DNA from 3 places in the Clostridium chromiireducens genome. Region 2 is predicted to be linked to each of the others. Evidence: riboswitches for the same ligand, from Rfam matches in the RefSeq annotation. Region 2 holds a riboswitch; each other region holds the start of a gene.
The links. A riboswitch is a leader RNA that binds a small molecule or an ion and turns the genes downstream of it on or off. The one in region 2 is predicted to bind thiamine pyrophosphate.
Positions count from the first base shown of each region.

Region 1: another riboswitch for thiamine pyrophosphate. It lies ahead of D2A34_RS14965 (ABC transporter ATP-binding protein); the one in region 2 lies ahead of thiW (energy coupling factor transporter S component ThiW).
Region 3: another riboswitch for thiamine pyrophosphate. It lies ahead of thiF (sulfur carrier protein ThiS adenylyltransferase ThiF); the one in region 2 lies ahead of thiW (energy coupling factor transporter S component ThiW).

Region 1 is NZ_QXDJ01000003.1:738,562-748,811, forward strand. Features, by position in the region: gene D2A34_RS14920 (metal-dependent hydrolase) at 1-29, opposite strand, end outside; gene D2A34_RS14925 (FeoB-associated Cys-rich membrane protein) at 202-360, opposite strand; gene feoB (ferrous iron transport protein B) at 439-2,247, opposite strand; gene D2A34_RS14935 (FeoA family protein) at 2,320-2,544, opposite strand; gene D2A34_RS14940 (LysR family transcriptional regulator) at 2,957-3,847, shown strand; gene D2A34_RS14945 (hypothetical protein) at 4,104-4,457, opposite strand; gene D2A34_RS14950 (PQQ-dependent sugar dehydrogenase) at 4,597-5,697, opposite strand; gene D2A34_RS14955 (ABC transporter substrate-binding protein) at 5,938-6,942, opposite strand; gene D2A34_RS14960 (ABC transporter permease) at 6,923-7,705, opposite strand; gene D2A34_RS14965 (ABC transporter ATP-binding protein) at 7,692-8,468, opposite strand; TPP riboswitch at 8,604-8,702, opposite strand; gene D2A34_RS14970 (glycerol-3-phosphate dehydrogenase) at 9,065-10,108, opposite strand; gene D2A34_RS14975 (HAD-IIA family hydrolase) at 10,246-10,250, opposite strand, start outside.
Region 2 is NZ_QXDJ01000001.1:774,299-784,548, forward strand. Features, by position in the region: gene thiM (hydroxyethylthiazole kinase) at 1-124, opposite strand, end outside; gene thiC (phosphomethylpyrimidine synthase ThiC) at 601-1,911, opposite strand; gene thiD (bifunctional hydroxymethylpyrimidine kinase/phosphomethylpyrimidine kinase) at 2,032-2,841, opposite strand; gene thiW (energy coupling factor transporter S component ThiW) at 2,895-3,434, opposite strand; TPP riboswitch at 3,594-3,704, opposite strand; gene D2A34_RS03225 (hypothetical protein) at 4,015-4,209, opposite strand; gene D2A34_RS03230 (4Fe-4S binding protein) at 4,426-5,664, opposite strand; gene D2A34_RS03235 (FMN-binding protein) at 6,001-8,103, opposite strand; gene D2A34_RS03240 (FAD:protein FMN transferase) at 8,126-9,175, opposite strand; gene D2A34_RS03245 (sensor histidine kinase) at 9,426-10,250, opposite strand, start outside.
Region 3 is NZ_QXDJ01000008.1:74,060-84,309, forward strand. Features, by position in the region: gene clpB (ATP-dependent chaperone ClpB) at 1-1,143, shown strand, start outside; gene D2A34_RS23660 (HlyD family secretion protein) at 1,299-2,447, opposite strand; gene D2A34_RS23665 (TetR/AcrR family transcriptional regulator) at 2,505-3,170, opposite strand; gene D2A34_RS23670 (ABC transporter permease) at 3,196-4,215, opposite strand; gene D2A34_RS23675 (ABC transporter ATP-binding protein) at 4,212-4,961, opposite strand; gene D2A34_RS23680 (ECF transporter S component) at 5,223-5,819, opposite strand; gene D2A34_RS23685 (PspC domain-containing protein) at 5,986-6,207, opposite strand; gene D2A34_RS23690 (GntR family transcriptional regulator) at 6,491-6,874, shown strand; gene D2A34_RS23695 (DUF5808 domain-containing protein) at 6,878-8,002, shown strand; TPP riboswitch at 8,064-8,172, shown strand; gene thiF (sulfur carrier protein ThiS adenylyltransferase ThiF) at 8,276-9,082, shown strand; gene D2A34_RS23705 (thiamine phosphate synthase) at 9,209-9,850, shown strand; gene D2A34_RS23710 (tRNA 2-thiocytidine biosynthesis TtcA family protein) at 10,031-10,250, shown strand, end outside.

The DNA of each region.
Region 1 (10,250 bases), on a different contig from region 2:
CCACCATTTATATGTGTTTTATAATTCATTTAATGTATTCCTACCTTCGTATTATACTTAATTTTTTCTTTAGTAATGATATTATTACTTTTTATTTAATAATAAAATTCCACTAAAATAATAATTATTCTAGCGGAATCCTATTTTAACATATATTATATAAAGAAATCAAATTCAAAACTTATTTACTCTTGATAAATTTCATTTCTCATTACTGTTACTCTTATCAGAACAAATCTTTTCTGCCTTGCAGCCATTACAGCCACAATTACATTTTCCTTTTGAAGAGTTTCTTAATGATTTAAATATTATAAAGCCAGCAAAACAAACTATTAAAGCTGTCACTATTATTTCTATCATTTTATCTCCACCTACCTCACTTAATATCAGCTTTTCAAGGTCTAAATATATTATAGAATCAGTAAATTTAATTAGATGCTAAACAAACATATTATTCATTTTCAAAAACAGATGAATCACATTAAATATTGAACCACCTAAATTATATACAAAGAAAGCAGCAATCCAAGCAACTATTAATTGAAATACTACAGAGAAAACAGTCATTTTAGTACCGTATTCTTTATACATAGTTCCTATTGTAGATATACATGGAGTATATAATAATATAAAAACTAAGAAAGCATAGGCAGAAATACTTGTAAAATGAGTTGGAAGTATTTCAGACAAATCTCCTGCAAATATTACTTGCATAGACGCTAAAACAGATTCTTTTGCAAGTAGTCCTGATAAAAGGGATACAGCTGATTGCCAATTACCAAAACCCAAAGGTGCAAATACAGGTGCTATCACACTGCCAATTGATGCTAAAATACTCTCATCAACAACATCTACCATACCATGAAGATTAAAGTTTGACAAAAACCATACCACAACACTCATTGCAAAAATAATAGTTGACGCTTTTTGTAAAAAGCCCATGGCTTTATCTTCTGTTTGTTTGTAAATTGATGATATCTTTGGCATTTTATACTCAGGAATTTCGATTATAAAAGGCTCTTCATCCTTTTTAAAATATGTATTTTTAAATAAAATACCGAGTAAAAATGCAACAACAACTCCAAGGAGGTATAATGACGATACAACTAACCCTCTATGGGATGTGAAAAATACTGAAGCAAAAACTGTGTAAACAGGTAATCTAGCATTACAAGACATAAACGGAACAAGTAAAGCCGTTAATTTTCTATCCTTTTCACTTTCAAGTGTTCTCGCTGTCATTATTGCTGGAACCGTACACCCAAAACCTATAATCATTGGAATAAAAGCTTTACCAGAAAGCCCCATTTTTCTCATTAGCTTATCCATCATGAAAGCGACTCTTGCCATATATCCACTGTCTTCTAAAATAGTTATACATATAAATAAAACTAAAATTATTGGTAATAGTACTAGTATTCCTCCAACACCTGAAATTATTCCATCAACGATCAATGAACTAAACCAAGGTGATGTACTAGAAAGCAACAATCGTGCATATGGTATAAGATTATCGTTTAGGGCTGAATCCAAAACATCAGACAAAGGTTGTCCTACCCAAGAAAATGTTAGCTGAAACATTAAAGCCATCAAGAGTAAAAAAATCGGGTATGCTAAAATTGGGTGTAATACATATTTATCCAATTTTTCAGTAATAGTTTTTGTATTTTTATCTTTTATGGTCACACATGAATCCATTACACTTTCAATAAATTTGTATGCTTCTTTCTCAGAAGAAAAGTTAAATTTAGTCTTATTTAGATTATTTATAAAATCTCCTTGCTTTAATCTTTCTTCTATTTTATCAATCCCAATATTTTTTCCCGCGATTATTGGAATTACTTCTACCTCTAACTCTTTTGATAATTTCTCGTAATCTATAACTATTCCTTTGCTTTCACATACATCTATCATATTTAAAGCTAATATTATTGGTTTATTAAATTGTTTAAGCTGAGTTGTTAGATATAAATTTCTATTTAGATTAGAAGCATCTACAATATTTAAAATTAAATCTACATCCCCATCTTCCAAAAAACTTTTTGATACCTTTTCCTCATTAGAGAAGGTATCCATAGCATATATTCCTGGTAAATCTACGATTTTAATTTCTCCAGAAAGATAGCCTTCCTTTTTATCAACCGTTACACCTGGCCAATTACCGACATATTGATTTGATCCAGTAAGAGCGTTATATAACGTGGTTTTTCCAACATTAGGATTACCAAGTAAAGCTACGTTTATCATGATTTTACTTCTCCCCTATTTTGCTAATAATCATATTAGAATTTAAAGCCTATACTATATCAAGTATACTGCCTATAATTTCTTTAATAATATATTTTTTGCATCTTTTTTTCTTATAGCTAAATCAAATCCTCTAAAATTTATAATTATTGGATCCCCTAGTGGAGCTGTTCTTCTTAGCTCTACCTCTGTCCCCTCAATACATCCTAAAGCAAATAATCTTTTTACTAATTTCGTATCCCCGTTAATAGATGAAATAATTCCTTTTTCTCCTGGGTTTAAACTGCAAATACTCATTATAACGACACCTCCTAATTGAAATTATTTATCATATAATTAAGAATATCATTATTGTCTGAATTTAGCAATATTATTAGTGTTATTTTAAATAATTTTTCTAGTATATTTATTCGATATTTACAGATAAAATTATCTTTTTTATATTACCTTTTACTACAATTTTATTTGTAGTATTTATCATTTATAAAAATAATAATTTGTTTTAAAAATTTGCGCTAAGAGGGCATTTCATCTTTTAATTCTTGTACCCATATTGTCATATTATTATTTCAAGTGATATAGTTAAACTATATACTTATTATATTATTCATAACTATTAGTTATATATTTACTTAAAAATCAAGTACAATGTTTTTATAATTATGAATTTAATTTGCATAATAAAAATTATAGTAAGGGGGTAAGTTATTTGCTTTTAGATTTAAATCTTTATAGGGTATTTTTCATAGTTTCTAAATACAAAAATATATCTCATGCTTCTGAAGTTCTTTATGTATCACAGCCTGCTGTAAGTAAATCTATCAAGACATTAGAGAATGCTTTAGGAGTTAAACTCTTTTTACGAAGCTCAAAAGGAGTTACATTAACTTCTGAGGGAGAGGTACTGTATAACCATATAGAAAATGGCTTTGAAGAATTTTTATTAGGTGAAAGATTAATAGAAAAACTTAAAAATAAGGACATGGGGAATATTGTCATTGGCGTAAGCACCGCCATAGGAAAAAATTATCTTGTCCCAAAACTTGAGAGTTTTATAAAGATATACCCTAATTTTAAAATTAATATTATAAATAGACCAACTATCGATACTGTCCAATTAGTGCAGGAAGATAAAATAGATTTAGCTATTGTAGGTCCTCCACAAAATGATGATAACTTACAGTTTGTAAAATTATCAAGGATCCATGATATTTTAGTTGCAAGTCCAGATTACTTAAAAAAACTCTCCTATACGTCTCTAGAAGATTTGTTTAATAGGGGTTCATTTATGCTCTTAGAGAATCCTAATGTAACAAGAAATCATATAGATAATTATTTTTCAAATCAGAATGTAAATATTATTCCAGATATAGAGGCCAGTAATATGGATTTCCTAATTGAGTGCGCTAAAATTGGTCTTGGAATAACATCTGTAATAAAAGAATTTATTCTTGAAGATTTAAAAAATAAAAAATTGAAAGAAATTACTTTAGATACTCCTATTCCACAAAGACATATTGGAGTAATTTATAAAAACGCTTCTAATCTCTCAATTGCATCAAAAACATTAATAGATTATTTAAAAAATTATACTAAGTAAGAACGAGTTTCTCAAAAAATATTGTTACCACTATTTAGTGCTTTATTAATTTTATAGACAAAAAGACATTAAATACAACTATAATACTGCATTTAATGTCTTTTTAGTTTAGATTTTAAAACTGATAATTTTCTATGTTCTTGTCTATAATTTAGATGTGTTTTTTAACAACTTTATTATTACTAAGACATTGTAGGTATTATAAAGGATAAAATAATAGAAGTTAAAGAATTAGCAATATCTATTTTCATTTTTACTAATATCCAGGATAATATGGATTAAAATATGGATACGGTGGAGCAACATAAGGATAAGGTAAAAGTGATAATGCAGCTAAATTAGCTAATGGAAAAGCTTGACGTCTAAAGCGCCTGAATCTTCGTCTTTGATAAGGTCTTCTTCCATATTGCCTATTGTTGTCATTTTCATTATCATCGTCTGATTCCATTACATCCTCACCAACGAGTACAATAATACGATCATTATCCACATTTTCAATAATTCCGTCTAATGTGCTTCCATCTTTCATTGTTAATGTAGTATGATAGAACATACATTTTTTACATTTATCATGTAAATCACTATAGTAACTATCTCTCTCAAATCCCATTTTAATAATCAACTCCTTCCAATATAACATGTTATTCATATATAAGGATAACGGTGATATTAAATTTAGTAATTTTACCTCAAAAATTCGACAACTTATTTAGTAGTATTACATGCACTTGTCTACTTTTAAGTGCTACTTATCTAGGAATTAGCCTGAGAATTTTGTCATCACCAATATTAGGATTTCCCCTTCCATCCATATTGCTAGTTGTTAAATAAACTGATCCATCTTTACCTTCAACTACTTCACGTAAACGGCCATATTCATTCTTTAAGAATGATTCTATATTGTTAACTTCTGTTCCATCCCGATTTAATGATATGACAAATAGTTGTTGTCCACGCAAAGCCGCAACAAGTAATTTTCCCTTCCATGGTCCTTGTTTTACAAGTGAAATTCCTGAAGGCGCCCATGTTTCTTCTCCACTGTGTATTAATGACTTTTGTGTTACAACTTCTACTGATTCCTCATCACCTTGAACAAGAGGCCAACCATAATTTACTCCTGGTATAATTATGTTTATTTCATCATGTGCTGATTGTCCATGCTCAGATTCATATAAGATATTTTTCGAATTCCACGCTAAACCTTGTGGATTTCGATGACCTAGGCTATAAATAGGTGAATTTGGAAACGGGTTATCTTTTGGAATACTTCCATCTAATTCTATTCTCAGTATTTTTCCTGCTGTACTAAAAGGATCTTGAGCTAAAGAAGAATTTCCAGCATCTCCTGTCGTAATGTATAATTTATGATCTGGACCAATTTTAAGCCTTCCACCATTGTGAATTCTTCCTCCAGGGATCTTATCTATGATAATTCTCTCCATAATTAAACTATTATTATTTTCAAGTAATCTTACAACACGGTTATAAATTAAATTACTATCTCCATATGAATGCATAACATAAATATAATGATTCTGCGAATAATCTGGATCTATTGCAATTCCCATTAAACCGCCTTCTCCTTGACTTACAAAAGGTGTAGAAAATATCATAAGTGGCTGTGGCTGAAGTATATCATTTTTAATAATTCTTATTCTCCCAATCCTTTCAGTAACCAATATCGTTCCATCATCTCCTATGGCTATAGCCCATGGTACATATAAATTTTCAGCGACAACTTCAATTTCATAAGGAAATTGCCTTAATTTATTTTCATTTACGTTAATATTATCATCATTAAATTTGCGAAATATGGAATTATACAAAATACTACTTAGTCTTTTTCTCATCTAATATCCTCCAAATAAAAATAGATACAGTTTGGTATGTAGCAACAGATTATTCTATCGGATTTATCACCTCTTATATTTACTAATAACTACCTATCATTTTATTCATTTATTATGATTACAGTACCATTTCATAAACATAAATAAAAAAGATATTATATCCATTACGGTATAATATCTTTTTTATTTATGTTTTCAAATTTTCTAATAGTATTTACTTTTTTCAACATTTAAAGATAATTATTTAAATAATTCTTTACTATCAACTTTACCTTGAAGTAAATTTTTATCTTGCAACCATTTAATATTCTTATTCCAGTTCTCTTCATCTTGACTTAGGAATTTACCACTTTCATTTTCCATAAGAGGCAATAATATTTGCAGACTCTTTTTCTCTGTTTCTGCATCTAGTGGAAAACTTTCATTTTGAGCTTTTAATACTAAGTCTAAAGCTTTATCAGGATTATTTTTAGTGTATTCAAAGCCTTTTTTAGCTGCTTCTAAGAAAGCTTGTATTGTATCGTTATTATTCTTAATAGCATCATCATTTGCAATAAATGCTAATTCATAGTTGTTTGGTACTCCAAAATCTACTGGAGCAAAAGTATCTAATTGAACACCTTGCTTTTCTAATAGTATCTTTTCATGATTGATGTATCCACCAATAATTGCATCAACTTTTTTTGATTCTATTCCAGCCATTAAATCATAACCAACATCTACAAACTCAACCTTTGATGGATCTCCACCTGCTTGAGCAACCATTGTTTTTACTGTTTCCTTATCAATATCAAAAGATGGATATCCAACCTTTTTTCCTTCTAAATCTTTTAGAGTTTTAACTCCTGAATCTTTACGAACCATAAGTTGGTTTAATGAACTCCTAACTATTGCTCCAACTGATTTAACAGGAATACTTTCACCTCTTGCTAAAATAATTTGTTTTGGATAACTTATAGCAATGTCTGCTTTCTTTGCTGCAACAAGTTTAATTCCATCATCTGTTCCAGCAGGTGTAATTAAATTAACTTTTAGTCCTGCTTCTTTAAAATATCCTTGTTCTTCAGCTGCATATAAGAATGTATGAACTGCATTTGGATACCAATCTAAAAGAACACTAATTTCTTTTAATTCTTTAGATGCACTTTTATCCTCATTCTTATTTGCGTTACCAGCGCACCCACTAAACACCAAACTAACTAACATAACAAATACTAATAATATACTAACCTTTTTTAATTTCATAATTATCCTCCTTTAATTTTCTTCTGTATTTTAATAAAATCTTTTCTAGTAAAAATCCTATTGAAAATAAGATCAATCCTAAAAATGATAGAACTAACACTCCAGCAAAAACTGAATCTGATTGCAGCATACCTGCCGCTCTCTTTATATATATACCAAGCCCCGCTTCTGCACCCAACCACTCACCTATTGTAGCTCCTGAAACGCTGTAGGTAGCTGCTATTTTAAAGCTGCTTAAAAAATTAGGTAATACAGAATTCATATGCAATTTAAAAAATATCTGAAGTCTACTTCCCCCTAAGGCTCTTAATACATCTTCCAAATCTTTATCTACCGCATTTAATCCATCTAATGTACTTATAACTATAGGAAAGAAACAAAATAATATTACTACTGCAACCTTAGACCATATACTATATCCAAACCACATAACCATAATTGGAGATAACGCAATGGTTGGGATTGTCTGAGAAAATATTATAATTGGGTATAAAGTTTTTCCAACACTTCTCCAAAGATATATTGAAAGTGCACACGATATGCCTATAATTACAGATATACAAAGCCCTAATATTGCTTCTCCTAAAGTTACTACAGAATGTTTGTATAACAATTCTTTTTGTAACCATAATGCTTTAAGCACATCTGAAAACTTAGGTACAATATAATTTGGAACTTCAAAATATGGTATTAAAAATTCCCACGCTAATAGTATTAATATTAGAAATACAAAAGGAAAAATAAAATCATTAAATCTCTTCATTTTTAACTTCCTCCTTAGTATCTTCTAACATATCAAGAATATTTAAAATGACTCTTTTAAGCTCAATAAACTCACTTGAGAGTGTAGTTTCATAGTTTCTAGGTCTATCGATATTAACCTCAATAGATTTTAAATTTTTATACGGTAGTTCTGTGCAAATAAGTATTCTATCAGATAATAGCAACGCTTCATCAATATCATGGGTTATCATAAATACAGTATTTTTCTCTTTTTGACATAGGTCCAATAACCATGTTTGCATCTTTCTTCTTGTTAGTGCATCTAAAGAAGAAAAAGGTTCATCTAATAATAGTATCGATGGATTATTTACGATAGCTCTTAAAAATGATGCTCTCTGCCTCATACCGCCTGATAGTTCATGAGGATAGAATTTTTCAGTACCTTTCAGCCCAAAACTTTCGAAATATTCTACAGCTTTATTTCTTGCATCTTTCTTGCTATAACCATTTAATTCAAGGCCGACAGCTGTATTATCAAGTATATTTCTCCAAGGCATTAAAGAATCCTTTTGAGGCATATACCCTATAATGTTTTTAACTCCTTCTTTTAAGATATTAATATTGCCCTTTTGGGGGTTTAATAAACCTAAAATTAATCTAAAAAGTGTACTTTTACCAGTACCACTAGGTGCAATAATTGTAACAAATTCATTTTTATCTATACTAAATGATAGGTCGTCAATTATAAGTTTATTTGAATCTGTATATTTAAAGAATAAATTATGAATTTCTAATGCCTTCATTTATATAACCCAACTCTCTTTAATAAATAATCTTTGTGAAAATTGCATAAAAAAACTCCTTTCAAACAGTACAAAAAATACCATTGAAAAGAGTTAATAATCAAATTAATTATAAATCATCATAACTTCGAGATTTAAATTATCATACAACTTCCCTTCGCTGGCATTATCCAGTGCAGGTTCAAAGGGTCTGAAAAATTCATCTCAGCCTTAATGGCTCCCCTAGTACTCGTCTAAATTTTATACTTTAAATTAAACAATGTCAATCATAAGTTACATTTTAAATCCTCTTGCTATTACTTTTTTATAGCATATTATATATAACTCATGATTTTTGTTTTCATTGCTACACTCTAAATCACGTTTTTTGTTAACTTTACTTTACATAATAATTATTATATCTCTTTTATCTTTCCTTTACTACCTATCTAGCCCTATTATTTATATCTATTGGATAAGGAATCTTCTAAAACCCTTGTCATTGCTTATTTTTAGCAGCAAATCCAGATATATAAAAATCCCCTTATTTCTTGATCCAAGAAATAAGGGGATTTTTATATCAACTCTATATCGTTAAAATCACTTTTATTTTATAATTATATTTTTTCTGATTCAAAAGATTTCCACGGAATATCAACTATATTTCCTGAGTTTATTATCTCATCAATATGAATCAACATTGGGAACTCTTGTAATTTGACTATGCCTTTCTCAGCTAGAGAACGTACATATTTTGCTGCACGAGTAGCAATAACTACAGATTCCAATGTAACTCCTTTTAATTGTTCCATAGCTTCCTCAAATGAAAATCCTTGTCCTAATAAGGTTCCTATTCTACGAGTACGTCCGCCAAAAACTGTCACATATAGGTCTCCGCCAAAATATATAATATTTTCTTCACCACTTCCGACTATTTCAAGAAGGTGTTTCGCTTCCTTTATGCTTTGTCCAAAAAGTGCAGCCTGAGAATTATAATGTTCCTTTCCAGAGCCATCAGCTCCAATAGCTAATCCAATAGCGAGTGATACACCCAGGGCGTAAGCGTTCTTCAATGCAACTGCACATTCAACCCCCACAATATCTTTAGATAAGCTAATATGATAGTATGATGTCTCAAATAAATTCTTGAAAATTCTAAGTATTTTTATATCATCTCCACAAAATACAACTTCGGAATTATCTTTGTCGGCAAGTTCATAGCTAGTACATGGGCCACCTACTGCACTGATAGAAAGTTTCTTATTAGCAGGAAGTTTGCTTAAAAAGTACTGTGGATAATTAATCATTTTGCCATCCTCTTCAGTAATCATCCCCTTAGTTATTGAGAGAACAGGAATCTCTTCAGGTAAAATAGGCAATATGTTGTCTGCAAACCAATCAACACCAAAACTGCTAACTCCACAAATAATAACTTCAGCTCCGTCTATTGCTTTATTTACATCTTCAATTTGATAATATTCAATACCTGCTTTGGGTAATTGGCGCTTTAATGTAGTATGAAAACCGGTATCCTTCGCAATATTTATGATATCTCTATCTAATGGTGTACCAACAAGTCGCACCTTATTATTATTTTCTGTTGCTGGAAAAGTTAGTGCAGAAGCCATTTGACCTGCTCCAATAATTGTTATAATACTCATAATATTACCTCCCAATTTTAACATTAATTAGTTCTTTTAAAATAATTTTGACTTTATTTAATTTTTTAATTTATCTCAGTTTACGAGGTTTCAGCCATACTCAATAAATTTTTCCCATTTTTTCTACCATACAGCTATTAAA
Region 2 (10,250 bases):
CAAGCAAAATATTCGCGCAATCATTAACCGTAACATAATTTGTTATATTATGTACAAGTGGTTTCTTATTCCTAACCTCATCTAGTAGATTTCCTATTTTAATTGATATTTCATTATTATTCATAAATACCTTTTAGTAAGAATTTAGCTTTTAATCATTCTTACCAAAATACCTCCTTTCAAAATAAACATCAAATTTTATCAAAACAAAACTTGTATACTTTCATCTAAAAGCTTACAACAAATTCTAGAAAAATTAAACACATTTTAATATTCACATTGTCATTCTTTGTTAATAAATAGCTCCTCTAAACTATATAAATTATGCAATACCCTTTTATATTTGATATATAACCAAACGATACTTATATGTATACCCAAACAAAGAAATTAGATACATATTAGTGAAATAGGCATATAAAAATAAGCTGCCGAATGTTCTTAATAGAAGGTTGTTCCATTTTTGCTTGTCTTAATGAATATTAGGAGCATGCATAAATGGATGCAACCTTCTATTTAGAACATTCCAGCGAAATTTTTATTAGTCCTATGCAACTAATATGTATCTAATTTCGGTTTATTGGCCGTATATCATTGATTTTATTTTTTATCAAAAAGTTCTACTTTATCACCATTTAAGATTCTATTAGTAGTTCTTACTGCGCACATTTTTCCACACATAGAACAGCTATGCATATCTTCTGGCGGTACACTTTCAAAATATTCTCTAGCTTTCTTTCCATCAATAGCAATCTTAAACATCTCTTCCCAATCAAGTTTTTGACGCGCATCTGCCATAGCATTATCTCTATCTCTTGCTCCTGGAAGTCCATTAGCTATATCTGCTGCGTGTGCTGCAATTTTTGATGCAATAATTCCCTCTCTAACATCCGATAAATCTGGAAGTCTTAAATGCTCAGCTGGTGTTACATAGCAAAGGAAATTAGCCCCATGTGTTGCAGCAATAGCTCCACCTATAGCTGAAGTAATATGGTCATATCCTGGTGCAATATCTGTGACAAGAGGTCCAAGTACATAGAAAGGTGCGCCATGGCATAATCTTTTTTCAATTTGCATATTAGCTGCTATTTCATTCATAGCCATATGTCCTGGTCCTTCTATCATAACTTGTACATCTTTCGACCAAGCTCTCTTTGTTAACAAACCTAATTCTATAAGTTCAGTAATTTGTCCAGCGTCAGTTGAATCATCCAGACATCCTGGTCTCATTGCATCTCCAAGACTTATTGTTACATCGTATTCTCTAAGGATATCAAGTAACTCATCATAATATTCGTAGAATGGGTTTTCATTGCCTGTCATTTCCATCCAAGCAAATAATAAAGACCCTCCTCTAGATACTATATTTAATCTTCTTTTATCTTCTTTAAATAATGCAACAGTTCTCTTATTAATTCCGGCGTGAATAGTAACAAAATCAACTCCAGCCTTTGCATGAGCTAAAACTACATCAAGAAAATCCTTTGCTTTTATATCTAATAGATCTTTTTCAAGATATCCAATTGCATCATACATTGGAACTGTACCTATCATAGCTGGAGAATAATCAATAAGTTTTTCTCTAAACTCTTGAGTCTTTCCGTAGTTACTTAAATCCATTATCGCTTCAGCCCCGAAGTCGATTGCCATTTTCACTTTTTCCATTTCTCTGCAATAATCAACTGAATCTCCTGAAATCCCTAAGTTTACATTTATTTTTGTTCTTAATCCATCACCAATACCTTCTGGACTAAGAGATTTATGATTAATATTTGCTGGTATAGCAACCTTACCTTCTGCAACGAGTTTCATTAACTTCTCTTCTGAAATTCTTTCTTTTTCAGCTACTATCTTCATCTCTTTAGTAACTATACCCTTTTTTGCTGCTTCCATTTGTGTTTTATAACTCATTTCTTTTCTCTCCTTAAAAAATATTATTTAATTTAAAGGTTAATCTATATATTTAAGTCTCAAGTATCTAAGTTGTCACAACTTGGATATATATTTCTTAATGAATATCTTATCTTCTTTTTACTTAATATCAATTCCCGCTTTCTTATAAAGCTCATAAAAATGATTAGTCGGACCTACACCTTTTCCAAGCTCAAATCCATGTTCAATAGCACATGTTATATACTTTTTACCACATCTAACCGCTTCTTCTACTGTCATATTTTTAGCCAAATTTGCGGCTATAGTAGATGATAAAGTACAACCTGTTCCATGGGTATGTTTAGTATCAATTCTTTCTTGCTTCAAAATTACAAAGTCTTTTCCATCAAATAATAAATCAGTTGCTTCACCTTCTAGGTGTCCCCCCTTAACCAAAACGGATTTTGGCCCTAGTTCTTTAAGTTTTAAAGCTGCTTCTTTCATCTCTTCTAAAGTTTCTATTTTTATCCCTAAAATTTCTTCTGCTTCTGGTAAATTTGGAGTGATTAATGTTGCAAGTGGAAATAATTCCTTAACCAAAGTATCCTTTGCATCTCTAGACAATAAGTTAAATCCACTTTTAGAGATCATAACAGGATCTAAAACAATTACTGGTAAATCTTTAACTTTTCTTAATGCTTTAGATATAGCTTGTATAGACTCAATTTTAGAAACCATCCCTATCTTAATTGCATCTACTCTTATATCCTCAAAAATAACATTTATTTGTGATTCAATCATCTCAGGATTTATATCTTGAATTCCAAACACACCCATTGTATTCTGTGCAGTTACAGCAGTAATTACACTCATCCCATAAACTCCGTTAGCTGAAAATGCCTTTAAATCCGCTTGAATTCCTGCTCCTCCACATGAATCTGAACCTGCAATAGTTAATGCTCTAAACATAAAATCACCCTTTCGTCTTATTCTATAGTTAAATTATTTCTGTATATTTATCTCTAAACTTTATGTGTGTTTTTTAAATCATTATCATATGTTGATACTTCATTATCTATTAGTATTTTACTTATCACCGGAACTTTTACAAAGAAATATGCTATAACAGATCCTACACTACAGCTAGATATAAATGGAGTCACATATGCAAAAAGTGCTGCCTTTTTACCTAAAAGCAGTACAGCTATAGGATAAGCCAATAATGCTCCTAATATTCCAGTTCCAATTAATTCTCCAATTACAGCTATACTTGGCTTCCTAAATTTCTTATAAAGAATACCTGCAAGCAGTGCTCCTACCATACTTCCTGGAAATGCCAACAAAGTACCAGTTCCCATAATATTTCTAATTAGTGATGCAATAAGCGCATTTAAAAGTGCATAAATTGGACCTAATGTTATTGCCCCAACTACATTTACAAAGTGTTGTATCGGAGAAATTTTAGCGCCTAAAATTGGTATTGAAAAAGTTCCAAAAATTACTGAAATACCAATTAAAACACCGCTTAATGCAATTTTTTGTGCTTTACTTTTTTCTTTCATTAAAAAACCTCCTTAAATCAATAAATTAATAAAACTTTGTGAAATAAAATTTTATTAAACCACATCTTACTGTGATTAAATGATTAACTTTGAAAGAAGTTAATTATTTTTAAGCAAAAAAAATGTATCCAAAGGGATACATTAATAAACATGTGCACAAAAAATATCAATATACTTCCCTACGTTGGTATTAACCAAATCAGGTTATAAGAGTCTAGGAAATCAATCTTTCCAATCTCAGCCAAAATATTAGCTCCCCTAGTTATTCAATTATAAAATTATCTTTCACAAGATAAAGATTATACCATTAATTGCAAATCGTCAAGTATATAATAACTTATTATTTAAAATTCGATATAGATATTTAATACAAAGCTTAGACTTATGCGATAATCCACCGAAAGTAGAAACATTTTGTTTTTAGTTTTTCTTTGGAATCATTACCATCAAAATTCCTAGAAACCAAAACACAATATGTTACTTATTTGGGTAAGTTACACATAAATCTAAATCTTAAATTTGATATCTATGATAATGTAGAAGGCAAATTCTTCATGTGAGATTTTCACTCACTTGAATATTATTTATTTTTAACTTGTACATAGTATTTACCATATCTTTTAACTGGTTTTATTACCTCAAAACCATTAACAAATTCTCCTATGACTTGATCTTTTGCAACTTCAATTAATATGGTTTTCTTCTTCTCTTTAACTCGTTTTGTTGGTACAAAAGTAGTTTTTTTAACTGCATTATTTCTGCTTTTAGTTGGCATTTTATCTCATACTCCTGCTAATATTATAATCTTGAAATTATTATATTAACTTTTTTCTCTAAATGTGTTACTCTGAACCTATAAATTTAATTCTATATAGTGTCATAAAAAAATTTCTATTTATTACTCTAATTTCTCATTATTCAATTCTAGTACTTTAAATACTAAAACAAACTACAGATTATATACAACTTAAGATAAATTAGACTATTTTAATTATTTTGCTTGAGTCAAAGCATTTGCTACGGCACTCATAATCCCTTTTGAGCTATAAGTTGCACCTGAAATTGTATCTACTGAGGTTGATTGTTTTGAAATTATGCTCTTTATTATAGTTCCTTCTACTCTTTTATAAAACTTTGGAGTATCTTGATTAGATATAGTTTTTATATTTGATATTTTTCCATCTAATACAGTAACAGAAACCTTAGTTGTTCCTCCTCTATATCCAGTTCCACTTCCTGTGTATGTACCATCTTTATATTCACTTGTAGTATTTTGAGCTGCATTTGAAATTGCAGTTGTTCCATCTTTATAAGTTTGTGAAGAACTATTTTCTAAGTTTTCACTACTTGGAATTGTATTGCTATTAACTGAAATTCCAGATTTAGTTACTGCATTTCCAGCGAAGCTAGTAAGTCCATATACACCTAAAAATGTAGCCATTGCCACTGATCCTGTTAACTTTGCATCTAAATCTCTACTAGCTACATTTACATTAGCATTATTTCTATAACATACTTCAGTACATTTTAAGCAGTTAATACAATCGCCACCCTTGACACAATCTACATTATAAAGTGGTAACCCCATCGAACAATTCATTGTGCATGCTCTACATTTACCGCAATCAGCTTTGGGCTTATTAATCTTAACTATTCCAATTTTAGAAGTAATGGAGAATATTGCACCTAAAGGACATAGGTATCTACAGAAAAATCTCTCAATAAATGCTGATCCTATTGTGATTAATATTAAAAATATCAATCCAATAAGTAAGCTTGAAAAAATAGTAGATATATCAGTTATTTGACCAAAAGCATCCCAAGGACTTGTGCTTTCTAGTATACTGCTTCCCATAGTCCATGAAATAGCTATTATAAAAACTAATACTATGTACTTAACGTACTTAAGTACATAATCAACTTTTTCATCTACTCTAAATTTTATCTTGAATACTTTTCTTGATATAAAATATATTAAATCATTATACGCACCAAATGCACATATCCATCCACAGAACCATCTCCCTAATACTATTGTCAAAAGCATAATAGCTATAAATTCCATTAAACTTGGTAATGCTGTAAAAAAGTTAAAATTGCCATTGATAATCATTTGATATACTGTTTTTACTTCACTAAATGTCATTGAATAAAGACCTGGTAACAGAATAAATGAAATCAATTGTACAACATGCCTTATGATCTGCGATCTTTTTATCTTACTTGCCATATTTCCTTCTCCTTTTCTAGCTCTATATCTTTAGCGATAATGAATTTTTATGTTAATTACCATTAATCAAATTTTTACGATTAAGTTTTAATAGAAATATTATTTTCACTTCATTATCTTCTATATTTTAATTTCTTCATTAATTGAATTATAGCAACACAACCTTAATACTCCCTTAATCCAAACTGAGAATTGACTGAGAATTAGCTATCAAAGCTACTATATCAGTGAAGATAAAAGCCAACGAAAAAGATAGTACATGTTGAATTTATCCTTGTTAAGTAATTTATATATCTACTTAACGAGGTTTAGTTCAAACTGTACTATCTCTTTTTATTATTTTGCTTGACTTAAAGCATTTCTTATTGCCTCAATTATACCGTTACTGCTATATGTTGCACCAGACACGGTGTCTACAGAAGCTGACTGCTTTGAAATCACACTGTTTGTTATTGTTCCTATAGCTCTATTATAATATCTTGAAGTATCTTCATTTGATATAGTACTTATACTTACTATCTTTCCGTTAGTTATAGCAACAGAAATTTTAGTTGTTCCTCCAAAGCCTGATCCACTACCTGCATAAGTTCCATCTTTATATTTCCCCTTACTAGTTGTTCCTCCACTAGTACTTCCACTTGAACCTGTGACTCCTTGGCTTGCTGTTGAGTTAGAAGATGTACCCTTTTGATTTACCACTGGCGGTGGTGTTGCACCTGTTTGCTCTGAAACTGGCGGTGGAGTACTTTTTGAGTTTGCCACTGGTGGTGTTGGTGGTCCGCCCTTAGACGTATTATCGCTAGAAACAGCACTACTAGCATTGCTGCCTGAATCAGGAACACCTGCTTGATTCAATGCATTTTTAACTGCATCTATAATTCCCCTTGAACTAAAAGTGGCCCCCGAAACTGTATCTACAACTGTTGATTGACTTGAAAGCATTTTATTTATTAGAACACCTGAAGCCTTTTGATAAAACTCTGGAGTGTCCCCATAAGATGAAGTTTTAATACTATTCATTTTTCCATTAGCTATAGTAACGGATATTTTAGTTGTTGCACCTTCAAATCCTGTTCCAGTTCCTATATATGTTCCATCTTTAAATTTCGAAGCGGTTACCTTAACACTATCTCCTGTATCTAAGATTTTATTTTTCGAGCTTGCTTCTGGAGCTGGAACTGAAGCTGCTGCTTGATCTTTAGTTTCATTACTATTGTTTGAAGCATCACTGTCTGAATCAGTACCAGATGCTTTTCCTAACGCGTCCTTAACTGCACTTAGGATTCCTTTAGAACTATAAGTCGCTCCTGATACTACATCAACATCTGTTGATTGCTTTGATAGTATTTCTTTTGTTATTATTCCTGATGCTCTCTCAAAATATTGACGATCATCCCCATTTGATAAAATATCGATCTTTGATATTTTTCCATCAGCTATTGTGATGGAAACTTTAGTTGTTCCTCCATTAAACCCTTGACCACTTCCAGTATATATCCCATCTTTATACTTTTGTGAATCATTAGCTAAAGTTGGATTACTTGAATATTCACTACTAGAAACTGCACTATCACTAGAAATTATCCCTGCCTTAGTTAAAGCGTCAACTCCGAAGTTTGTAAATCCATAAACACCTAACATTGCAGCCATTGCCACAGAACCAGTTAATGCAGCATTCAGATCTTGTCCTAGTATATTCGCATTAGCATTATTTCTAGGGCAAACCTCTGTACACTTTAGGCAGTTTATGCAATCTCCACCTTTAACTTTATCAACCTTATAAAGTTGTAATCCCATTGAACAATTCATTGTACACGCTCTACATTTACCACAATCAGCTTTTGGCTTATTAATTTTTGTTATTCCAACCTTAGAAATTATTGAAAATACAGCACCTAAAGGACATAAATATCTGCAGAAAAATCTTTCAATAAAAAATGCTCCTATAGTAATTAAAACTAATAATACAAGTCCAATAAGCAAATTAGAAAGAACAGTTGATATATTAGTTATTTGTCCAAATACATCCCAAGGACTTGTGCTTTCTAAAATATTACTTCCTATTGTCCATGAAATAATTATTATGAATATTAATACCACATATTTTACATATTTAAGTATAGAATCAACTTTTTCATTTACTTTAAATTTACCTTTAAATATCTTTTTTGATATAAAGTATATTAAATCATTATAAGCCCCAAAAGCACACATCCAGCCACAAAACCATCTTCCTGCTATTATGGTTAAAAACATTACTGCCACAAATTCTACTAAGCTTGGTAATGCTTGAAGGAAATTAAAGTTCCCTTTAATAATCATTTCATATACTGTTCTTAATTCACTAAAAGTCATTGCATATAAACCTGGTAATAATAAAAATAATATTAATTGAACACAATATCTTAAAACCTGGGATTTCTTTATTTTCTTAGCCATACTTATTACTCCTTCTCTTATGCTATAGTTCTTCAAAAAATTCGCTATCTGTTAATGTAAAAATACTTTCATCAATGCCTGATGTTTTATATACTTTCTTATCTTCTGTAATAAATATAGCGTCAATCCCCTCTATAGTCTCTATAATCTTCATAGCTTTATCAATGCCAATTATATAAACACCAGTTGATAAGCCATCTCCGTCAATTGAATTATCAGATATAATAGTTGCACTTATGATTTTGCTTTCAGATGGATATCCTGTTTTAGGATCAATTATATGATGAAATCTCTTTCTATCTTTCATAAAATATCTTTCATAATTACCTGAGGTAACTATTGATTTATTCTTTACACTTAATATTCCCACATATTCTCCCCTAGATTTAAATGGGCTTTGAATTCCAACCTTCCAATCTGAACCATCCTCCTTACTTCCGAGAGCAAAAATGTTTCCACCTAAATCAATTAATGCACTTTTAATATTATGCTGGTAAAAAATATCTCTTACTTCATCAGCTGCAAATCCTTTTGCTATTCCCCCAACATCTAAAGCCTGATTATTATTTTTTAGCATTATTGAATTATTTTCTTCATCAAAAATAACATCATTATAGTTTACAAGTTTTAACGTCTTCTCTATTTGCGACTTTTCCGGAATTTTTTCTTCTTTTGTACCTATGCTCCATAACGTTACTAATGGTCTTATTGTTGGATCAAAAGTACCTTCTAAAATTTCACTGTACTCTATAGCCTTTTTAACTACAAAATAAGTATCACTATTTACTTTCTCTGCCATAGTTCCTGCACTCAAATTTACTTTTGATATGTCACTACTTTCTTTAAAAGCTGACATTCTATCATCAATTTCGTTTAGCCTTTCTGTCGCTTTATCTATTGCCATTTGAGCTTTATTTCCACTTGCTCTTAAATTAATCAAAGTTCCAAGAGCATAACTACTATTAGCTACTTCATGTTTTTCATATTTACCCGTCACAAATACAAAAAATAAAATAGCTATTATTATTCCAATCATCACTATGAAAATACTTACTATACTTATAATACTCACCTACCTAAACTATATATGAATCTCCTCATTGTTGAAATTATAACAAAAGAGTCTTAATGTATCCTTAGTGCAAGCTTAGAATTTGCTGAGAATTATATAAAATTCCAGACCCAGATTTTCCTTGACAACGTCTTAATCTAGAGATGCGTTGATATTTTAATCAATAGAATAACTAAATATACTAAAAAAGATGTTGCAAAATAATATAATAAACTTATTTTGTAACATCCTTTCTAAATTTTAGACACAATCAAAAAATATTAAATATATCTGCCTTATTTTGTAATCTTAAATATATTGAAAATGTTGTCCCAACTCCAAGCTCGCTTTCTACGCTGATTTCCCCACGATTGCTATCAATTATTGATTTTACTATAGAAAGCCCTAACCCATATCCTCCTTGTTCCCTAGATCTGTGAGAATCACTTCTGAAAAATCTATCATATATTTTATCTAAATGCTCTTTAGGTATACCAGTCCCATTATCGGATATCTTTAAAACTGCGAAGGTTTTATTTTTGTAATTTTCAATATCTGTAGAAATTGTTATAACACCTTTTTCTTTATCAGTATGAATCACAGCATTTTGGGTTATGTTGAATATGACCTGTTTAATTTGATTTTTATTTATATATACATATATATCGTCCTTCAATTTTAAGTTTAAAGTTCGATCTTTAGAAAGTATCTGGAGTTGAGGGATTATTTCATTTATAATATCATTTAAATTTTCCTTGTTTATTTCAACAACTGGCTGTTGATCTAACTTTGTTAACACCAAAAGATCATTTACCAATTTTGCAAGCCTTTCGCTTTCCATCAATATACTGTTTAGAGCTAAATCTAGTTTTTCCTGATTTTTTGCTGCTCCTCTTAACAATACTTCAACAAAGCCATGAATTGAGGTTAGTGGCGTACGTAATTCATGTGATGCATCAGATACAAAACGTCTCATTTTTTCCTTTATAAACTGTTCTTTTTCAAATGATATCTCTATTCTTTCCAGCATAATATTAAAAGATTTTGATAATCTATCAATTTCTAGTTGACCATTTTCTTCAGCAAGTCTTGTATG
Region 3 (10,250 bases), on a different contig from region 2:
ATCGCTCAAAGGAATTTTGACTATAATAGAGTCGCTGAAATTCAATATAGTAAAATTCCAGCATTAGAAGAGGAGATTAAGCAAAAGGAAATTGAGTTAAGAGATAATTATGAAGGTGCTTTGTTAAAAGAGGAAGTAACCGAACAAGAAGTATCTGCAGTACTTTCTAAATGGACAGGAATTCCAGTGACTAACTTACTTGAAGGTGAAAGAGAAAAACTATTAAGGTTAGAAGATGAAATGGCTGCTAGAGTAATAGGACAGGGCGAGGCTATTGAAGCTGTAACAAATGCTATACTTAGAGCAAGGGCAGGACTTAAAGATATCAATAGGCCAATCGGATCATTTATTTTCTTAGGACCTACAGGGGTCGGAAAGACAGAGCTCGCTAAGACACTAGCTAGAAATCTATTTGATTCAGAAGAAAATATAATTCGTATAGATATGTCAGAGTATATGGAGAAACATTCAGTATCTAGATTAGTTGGAGCGCCTCCAGGATATGTAGGATACGATGAAGGAGGACAATTAACAGAAGCAGTAAGGAGAAGCCCATATAGTGTAATTCTATTTGATGAAATTGAAAAGGCACATGAAGATGTCTTTAATATATTTTTGCAAATATTAGATGATGGTAGACTAACTGATAATAAGGGTAAAACGGTAGATTTTAAAAATACAATAATAATTATGACTTCAAACATTGGAAGCGAATATTTATTGGAAAATACTAATGAAGAGAATGTGGATGAAGGAATAAGGGGAAAAGTAATGAGTGTCTTAAAGTCAAGATTTAAACCAGAATTCCTAAATAGAGTTGATGACACTATAATGTTTAAACCATTATCTGAATCTGGGATTAAGAAGATAATAGATATATTCTTAAGAGAGGTAAGCTCAAGATTAAGAGATAAGAACATTGAAATAGAAGTTACCGATGAAGCAAAAACAATAATAGCAAGAGAAGGATATGATGTGGTTTATGGGGCAAGACCATTGAAGAGATATATTCAAAACACACTTGAAAATAGACTTGCTAGAATGATAATAAAGGGTGAGTTAAGTTATGGGTCTAAGGTTATGATTGATGGAAATGACGAAGAAATTACTATAGTGCCTGTTTTATCACCTCTTAAGCAATAACTTACTGTAGTAGTGAAGAAGTATGAGTTTCCTTTTGCATGTGCGTTAATATGTGGATAACACTAGAAAGGTAGTAGACTATTTTGTGCAGTGTTGCATATTCTATAGCAACCGAAACAACATAGTCCACTACCTTTCGGCAAGTTACCCCATAGCTATTTTATGGGAATTTGAACATCTGCGGTCATTCCTGATTTTAATTTACCATCTGAATCATTTATTGATACTTTTATCTTAGTGGCTATATGTTTACTATCAGCAGTTGATTGTTTATCTTTTGGTGTATATTCATGTTTTAATGCAATATAGTTTACTGAGCCGGTTTGATTTCCAGTTGAAGTTACAACATTTAGTGATTGGTTATAAGAGATCTTGTCCAAGTGTTCATCAGGGATATAGCAAAGTACGTACAATTCATTTGATATTGCTATATCAGCAATATCACTACCTACATTAACTACATCACCTAGGGAGAAATTTTTACTTATTACTATACCATCGTTTAATGCGACGATATTATAGTTGTTTAAATTGTTCTGAGCCTGATTTAATTGGGCAACAGCTTGGTCTAAATCAGCCTGTGCTGCATCTATAGCTTGTTTTGTAGAGCCATTTTTAAGTAAGTTCAATTGAGCATTGGCAGCATCATAATTTGCTTGAGCAATGTTGATAGATTCACTAGTGGATCCATCTTTTAAAAGCTTTAGCTGTTGCTGGGCGCTTTCGAGTTTATATTTGGCTGTAGAAAGCTGGTCTGAAGTAGTATCTAGTTTTAGCTTTGCGTCATCTAATGTATTTTTAGGAACTGCATCTTTATCATATAACTGAGAAGTGTTGTTATACTGATTTTTTATATAGTCATAATTTGCTTGAGCTGAATTTACAGAGGTTTCAGAAATTGATACCTCATCTTCAGCTTGTTTTATTTGCTCGCTTCTATTGCCAGCAGTTAAAAGATCTAATTGATACTTGGCAGCCCGAGCTTGTGCTTCGGCTTGCTCTATTTGTTCAGGACGAGTTCCTACTTTTAACTCATCAAGTTTCGCTTTTTTTATATTTACAATGGCTTGCGTTTGATCAACTGTATATTTTTGAGTAACATTATCTATTACAGCAATCACATCGCCTTTTTTCACAACTTCTCCTTGATTTTTTTTCATTTCTACGATTTTACCAGAGACTATACTAGTTGCAGGTACAATATTATTTTGAATATCTCCCTTTAAAGTTAAGGTATCAGAATTTAAAGAACAACCCGTAGTTAGAAATAAGACCGTTAAGCTACACATAAATAATTTTTTCATATGACCACCCTTTACTAATGAATTTATATTATTTTTTTATGTGAATTTATACTGAGCCTATAAGTTTTTGGTTTTATTATTTAGGCAAACTCCATTAATGATATACTGTATTAGATATTCCAATTCGTCATCATTATTTTTTAGTTCAGGGAGTGCGATATTGTGAAGAAAAATATATCCAAATATAGAAGTTGCTATTAGTCTAATAATTGAAATACTTGGTATATCTATAAGATCGCCTTGTTCTTTAAACTTATCAATAATTGATGTGCCTTTTTTGATTACAGGAAAGATTACAGTGCTTAGAATTTTACTTCTAAGCTCAGGATGAAACGGCACCTCTTGAATTATGACCTTTAATATTGGCCCAGTTTCATTAACAAATTTCAGTCTATTTAGCACTATTTTTCTTAAAAATCTCTCAAAAGTTTCATGCTCTTCGTTTAATATCTCGTTAAAATCATTAATAAAAATCTCAAATAAAGATGCTTTAGATAAGGCCGCTGGAATGGCAAATAAAAGATCTTTTTTAGTTTTGTAATACCTAAAAATAGTCCCTTCTGCGACTCCAGCTTTTTTAGCAATTTCACTAGTAGCTGTGGCTTCATATCCTTTTTCAGAAAAAAGTTCTATTGCAGCACTAAGTATATTTATTTGTTTTTCAGTCATATTATGTTCTACATTATTTAGGTTCATAAGTTCTTTTAAAGATTTTTTTTCCATCAATTTAGTTCCCCCTTAATTATGGTTATATTTTTCGATATTTTTTTAGAGCTAATATATTTAAAACCATAAAAAATATACAAATTAATAATAAAATTAAGACATCAAATGAAATATCACTCCAACCTTTTCCACGGATCATAATATTTCTAAGGGCATCAGCTGAATACCACAAAGGCATAAAGTGTCCAAAAGATTGCAGCCAAGTTGACATAGTGCTTAAATCAAAGAGGCCAGAAAAGAATACTTGTGGCACTACAATTATTGGTATAAACTGAATCATTTGAAGTTCATTATTGGCAAAAGCAGATATAAAAGTACCAATGCTAAGAGCTACCATTGCAGTTAATATGGTTACAAGGATTACTAGTGGAAAAGAGCCTATCATCATGATGTTAAGAACATTAATTGAGTACCAGGCGATAAGAGCAGATTGTATTATAGTAAAAACTCCAAATCCAAGAAGATAACCTAAAACAATTTCCCATCTGCGAAGTGGCGTCGATAGTATTCTTTCAAGTGTGCCAGAAGTACGCTCTCCAAGAAATGATACACCTGCCACTAGGAAGACGAAGAAGAATACAAAGAAACCAATTAGTATAGGTCCAAAATTATCAAAACTAGACATATTTTCATAACCATATAGATAGGTTATGTCTGGTTTGGCTGCAATTGATGCTAGCTGCTGAGTTGCATTTTGTACAAGTTTTATAACAGCTTGACTTTTGCTCGGGTCACTACCTTCTAAAGTTATTTTAGGGATTCCATTTTCAAAATTTATTATTGCATCAACTTCTGAAAGGCTAAGGGCATAATAGGCATCATTTTCTGTATATCGAATTATTTTAGCATCATTATCTTCTAATTTATTTACAATGCTAATAGGGGCATTTATTACTCCGATTTTAGGATGATAATTTGATCCATCAAATATAAACGACATTAAAGTCAAAACTAATATTGGCGCTAGAATCATCAATCCAATTGTACGTTTATCATGGGCAAGTTGAAGTAAGATTCTAATTACAATTGCTTTCACCCTCATTTTGATGCACCTCCATAATATAAAAATGCTTCTTCAATAGTACTTGAGTTAGAATTATGCTTGATTTCAGCAGGAGAGCCTACAGCGATTAGTTTACCATCACGAATCATTCCTAAGTTATTGCATTTTTCAACTTCATCCATTACATGAGTAGTGATAATAATAGTAGTACCACTATCTTTTAACTTGTATAGTTCCTCCCAGATAGACCTACGAAGAACGGGATCAATACCAACAGTAGGTTCATCTAATATTAAAATAGGCGGTTCGTGAACAAGCGCAATAGCAAGAGATAATCGACGTTTCATACCACCAGAATATTGTTTTACTTGTTTTTTTAGATGATCCGATAAATTAACAAGATTCATCACTTCAGAAATTCTTTGCTTTAGATCATTTCCTGAAAGTCCATACATTGAAGCAAAAAATTTAATATTTTCCTCAGCAGTAAGCTCCTCATATAATGCATCTGATTGAGCCATGTATCCAATTTTATTCATCAGTGATAACTTAGGCATTTTTTCGTTTAGTAAATAGACAGAACCACTAGTTGCAATATCTATCCCTGCAATCATCTTAACTAAGGTTGATTTTCCAGAACCTGATGGACCAAGTAAACCTAGAATTTGAGAATAGGGTATATCTAAGCTAATATCAAAAAGAACTTGTTTCTTCCCAAAAGATTTATTAACATTTTCGACTTTTATACAATAAGAATCAAGCATACCACTAACTTTATTTTGCATAATCAAATTCCTTTCTAAATATAATAAGTGAGTAATCACTCATTTTGATGATATAAAAAAAATACAAAGCCTTCAATTTGTATGATGATGTATTAATTATTAAGATATTTATATTATTATTATTATAATATTATATTTATATATATTCAATAAATGAATTTATATAACAGTAAATAATTAATATTGACAATATAAAAGAAGTGCATAAGCAAAGGCACTTCTTAAAAAGATAATCTATGTAGATTAATTAAACTTATATTATTATCTCTTATTTCTAATTTTTATCATTGTTATTATTATAGGGATTGAGATCACTGCACTAACTATGGCTTCAGGAATCCCATTTGTAACTCCAATGGTTGCTATCGCAATGCCAGCAGTTTGAGGATTAATTCCAAGAGTAGCTGAGTATCTCTCTAAGTAAAAGACATAAGTTAGTCCTAAAACCCCTATTGTGTTAATCAAGGTAGCACATATTGAAGCTATAGCAATACTTACACTTTGATTTTTAAACCTATTTCTGGTGATAATATACACATAATAGGCTACAATTCCAATTAAAATCCTAGGCACTAATGCAATTATCGGATTCCAAAATATAAATGATGTAGGACCAGGCGCTGTAAAATTTTGATACATTGAAAATAAACCAAAAACTAAGCCAACTAGTGTTCCTACGATAGGGCCCTCTACAATGGCACCTATTATTACAGGTATATGCATTATAGTAGCTCTTACAGGTGGAATAGGTATAAAACCAAGACCTGTTAGTCCTAAAAATATTGAAATTGCAGAAAGCATTCCAACCATTGTTATCTGCCTAACTGAAAATTTTGATTTAACATAATTTTGTTCCATAAAAATACCTCCGTTCTTATTCCTTAATATTATGGATATAATTCGGAAAAATCTATAAAATATATAATTTCCGTTCAGTTTCCAAAGAAATACCGACAAATAGTATTTTATCATTTTAGAAAAAATGTTCAACCTTATTTTCAATATTTTATAAATATATTTTTAGTTAATATTGATTAGTATCATTGAATATATCTTGTTTATCAGGCATTACGACTGCACATGCAATATATCCAATAATGCAGATATAAGAAAATTTTATTGTTAGTAATATAAATAATATTCTAATTAAGGTAACATCACCATTAATATAATCAGAGAATCCTGCTAATACACCAGAAATTTTCTTCCTAGAAACATCCTTATATAACTTCTTTTTTTCAATCATTATGATCACCATCCATAATTTTATTATGTGCTATTTTTAGATTGCTTCGAATAAACACTAGATTCTCAATATCTTATTAGTATTGTTAATATATATTATAAAGAAGAATTTATGGTTTGATAGTGGGTTCAGCGTATCTTTATATAAAAATAAGAAAATCATAAGATGTTAAGCTATAATTAACATGTTTTTGGTAAGTGTAGGCAATTATGAAATACTATTGATTATTTGATTCATCTGTTATATATTATATATAACAGATAGAACGAAAGGGGATTAAATAATGATCTTAAAGTTGGATTTTGACTCAGAAGTTCCGATTTATCTTCAGATAAAGAATCAAATCATAATTGGAATTGCTAATAAAGAATTATCGGAAGGAGATGAGCTGCCATCAGTTAGGGGTTTAGCAGAGGATATTGGAGTTAATATGCATACTGTAAATAAGAGTTATTCATTATTGAAAGATGAAGGATATATAAAAATTGATAGAAGAAAGGGAGCTGTTATATCATTAGACTTTACTTATAGTAAAGAAATATTTAAAGATAAATTAAATGAAGATATGGGAATTTATGTGGCGGAATGTATTAACAGAGGAATATCCCTTGATAAGATAAAAGAAAAAATTGAAAAAATATTTAACGATTATAGGAAGGGTGAATAGGTCATGAATGAACAAATAATATTATTATTTTTAGTACTAATAATTACAATGTTGATATTATGGCAAAGTTATAGAATTAATGATTTTAATGTAGAAGGATTGATTTTTGGAGTAAGAGTTCCTGAAAAGTATAGAAGAGAGAGCAGAGTTATAAGTATTATAAAGAATTATAATAAGAGAGTTCTAACATTAACAGCAATTTGTTTTATATTATTTATATGCGCATTTTATTTTATTCAAAAGGTATATATTATTATAGTTTATTCATATCTATTGGCATTCATAAATTTATATTCATGCTATTTAGCTAATAAGAAACTCAAGATTGTAAAAAAGAATATAGGTTGGGAGAAAAAATCAGAAAATAAAGTGTATGTACAAATTGGGAAAGGCAATACTAGTAGAAATCTTAATTTAATGTTATTTTATGTAGCGGTCGCAATATCTGTATTGGGGTTCTTAATAACAATATCAAGATTATCATCATTACCTAAAATGGTTCCAGTTCATTTTGGTATAAATGGTCCGGATAATTGGGTTGATTCAACAACATTTACTGGTAAACTTCAAGTTGTGATGCTGCCATTAGTATCAATGATATGTGTTTTTAGTATGTTCTTTTCTGCTAAAATTCAAGCCAAAAAAGATAATACTAGATTTAATGGGGGAACACTTAGTTCACTGATATTAAAAAAATCATTTTTAAATAAATCCATGACTCAAATGTTAGGTATTATATCTATCGGAGTCTCACTAATGATTTTGTATGGAGTATTACTTGTTGTAGGAATTATGAAATTTAATGATGTTTCAAATTTTATATTCATTGTTATAACAATAGGTGTAATATTCTTTCCTATGACTTATTTGATTTATAGTACTAAAAAGGCAAATCAGCTAAAATCAGATAGTATTTCTGATGAAAAAGAAATTTATAATGATGATGATATAAATTATATCGGGGGAATATTCTACCACAATCCTAATGATCCAGCTAATATAGTACCAAAAAGAATTGGGTACGGATTAGATTTTAATTACGCACACATACTAGGTAAGGCTGCTTTGTTGATTTTGGTAGCAGTATTGATAGGAATAATTATAATTATGGCTGTATTTAATATATAAATGATTTGAATTGATAAAAGTAAAGTGGTAATATGTAATTATTACTAATTTCAATAATAAAATAGAAGGCTAGGGGTGCCAATTATAATTGGCTGAGAGAAGCTTATTTGCTTTAACTCTTTTAACCTGACGTGGTTAATACCACCGTAGGGAAGCAGTAAATAAAATAAATTTATTTATTAGTCTGATTGGTAAATAAATGTATGAATTTTATGGGACTTACCTTATGGTAAGTCCTTTTTATTTATTTAAATTTTGAAGGGGGATATTAAATTGAGAGTTTTAGTAAATGAAAATGAAATGTTTGTAGATGATAAAATCACAGCTTTTGCAGTTAAAGAAAATGTAAAGAAAGATGCGGACATAATTATTTTGAATGGTTTTCCTATTAAAGAGGATTATGAATTAAAGGAAGGGGATAAAGTTACATTAATTAAACGTGGAGAAATTCCTAAGAAGGAAGAACTTGAGGCATTAATGGTAAGTAGGCACACCCCAAAAGTACATGAAAAAGTAAAAAAAGCAAGAGTAGCAATTGCTGGGCTAGGAGGGCTTGGATCAACAGTGGCGTTAGCACTAGGGAGAATTGGAGTTGGATATCTTAAAATAATTGATTTCGATGTAGTGGAACCAAGTAATTTAAATAGGCAGCAATATTTTATTAAGCATATTGGGATGAAAAAATGTGATGCATTAAAAGACATACTTTCAGAAATAAATCCGTTTATAGAAGTTGAGAATATTGATATTTGTATAAATGATAATAATATTAAGGGATTATTTGAAGATATGGATATTGTAATTGAAGCATTTGATGGGCCTGAAAATAAAGCAATGATAGTAAGGGAAGTTTTACTTCAAACTGAAAAACCAAAGATAATTTCTGCGTCAGGTATGGCTGGATATTATTCAAATAATCTAATAGTAAGTAAAAGAGTTAACTCTAGATTATATATGTGCGGAGATTTTGAGAATGCAGCTAAAATAAATGAAGGATTAATGGCTCCTAGAGTTGGGATAGCAGCTTGCCACGAGGCTAATATGGCACTAAGGCTGATTTTAGATGAGAATGATGTTTAATACAAAGCTAAAAGTAATCGCTTTTAGTAGAGCTTCTTTTAACGATGTATTTGTGAAAATATTTGCAGATACATCAACTTAAATATTTAGTAAATTTGAAAATACGGGGGAAAGTCTGTGATTTTAATGGGAATAACTAATAGAATTCTTTGCGGAGATTTCTATGAACAAATAAATAATATATCAAAATCATCATTAGACTATTTAGTTATCAGAGAAAAAGATCTTGATGAAGAAGGGCTTTTGAAGCTCTCTTTAACTATTAAAGATAAATTAAAAAATACAAATATAAAATTGATTATTAATTCGAACATTAATGTAGCGAGAAAAATTCAAGCAGATGGGGTTCAACTTTCGTTTAAAGATTTTATTAACATTAATGAAAAATTATACACAGAAAGCATTAACGGCGAAAATAGTTTGGTGGATAACTTTAAAGTTGATGGGAATAAATATAAGGTATATAAAATAATAGGCGTTTCAATACATAGTTATGAAGAAGGGATAAAAGCATATGAAATGGGTGCGGATTATGTTATCTATGGGCATGTATTTCAAACTGATTGTAAGAAGTTTCTTGAGCCTAGAGGTGTAAAAGAAATAGAACATCTATCAAAAAAAATATGTATTCCGATAATTGGAATAGGAGGTATTGGAGAAAATAATTATAAGGAAGTAATATGTGCTGGAGCGAAAGGAATTGCTTTAATGTCAAGCTTAATGAAGAGTGAAAATCCTAAGGAATTAATAAGTAATTTCCATAAATAATCATGTTATTTATATTTTATTTCATACTATAAACATTTGAACAAATTATTATGAATAAAGTACTTGTAAATCTTATGTGTTCATTATAAACTCTTTAAAGAAAGATATATTAAGCTGAAATATAGCGAATTTATAGCACTGAGAATAGATGCTATTGAGATAATAAGGAGAAATAGAATAATGAGTACAATTGCAGGAAAAGGTTGCCCTAGAATTATACCAGATGGGGAAAAAAAGACATTACAAGATATAGAACGAAGTATTGTTAAAACTTATAGAAAACATATTTGGACGAAATTCGTTAAGGCTATTAAGGAATATAATTTAATTGAAGAGGGAGATAAAATTGCCGTAGGTATATCAGGTGGAAAAGATAGTATTCTTATGGCGAAATTATTTC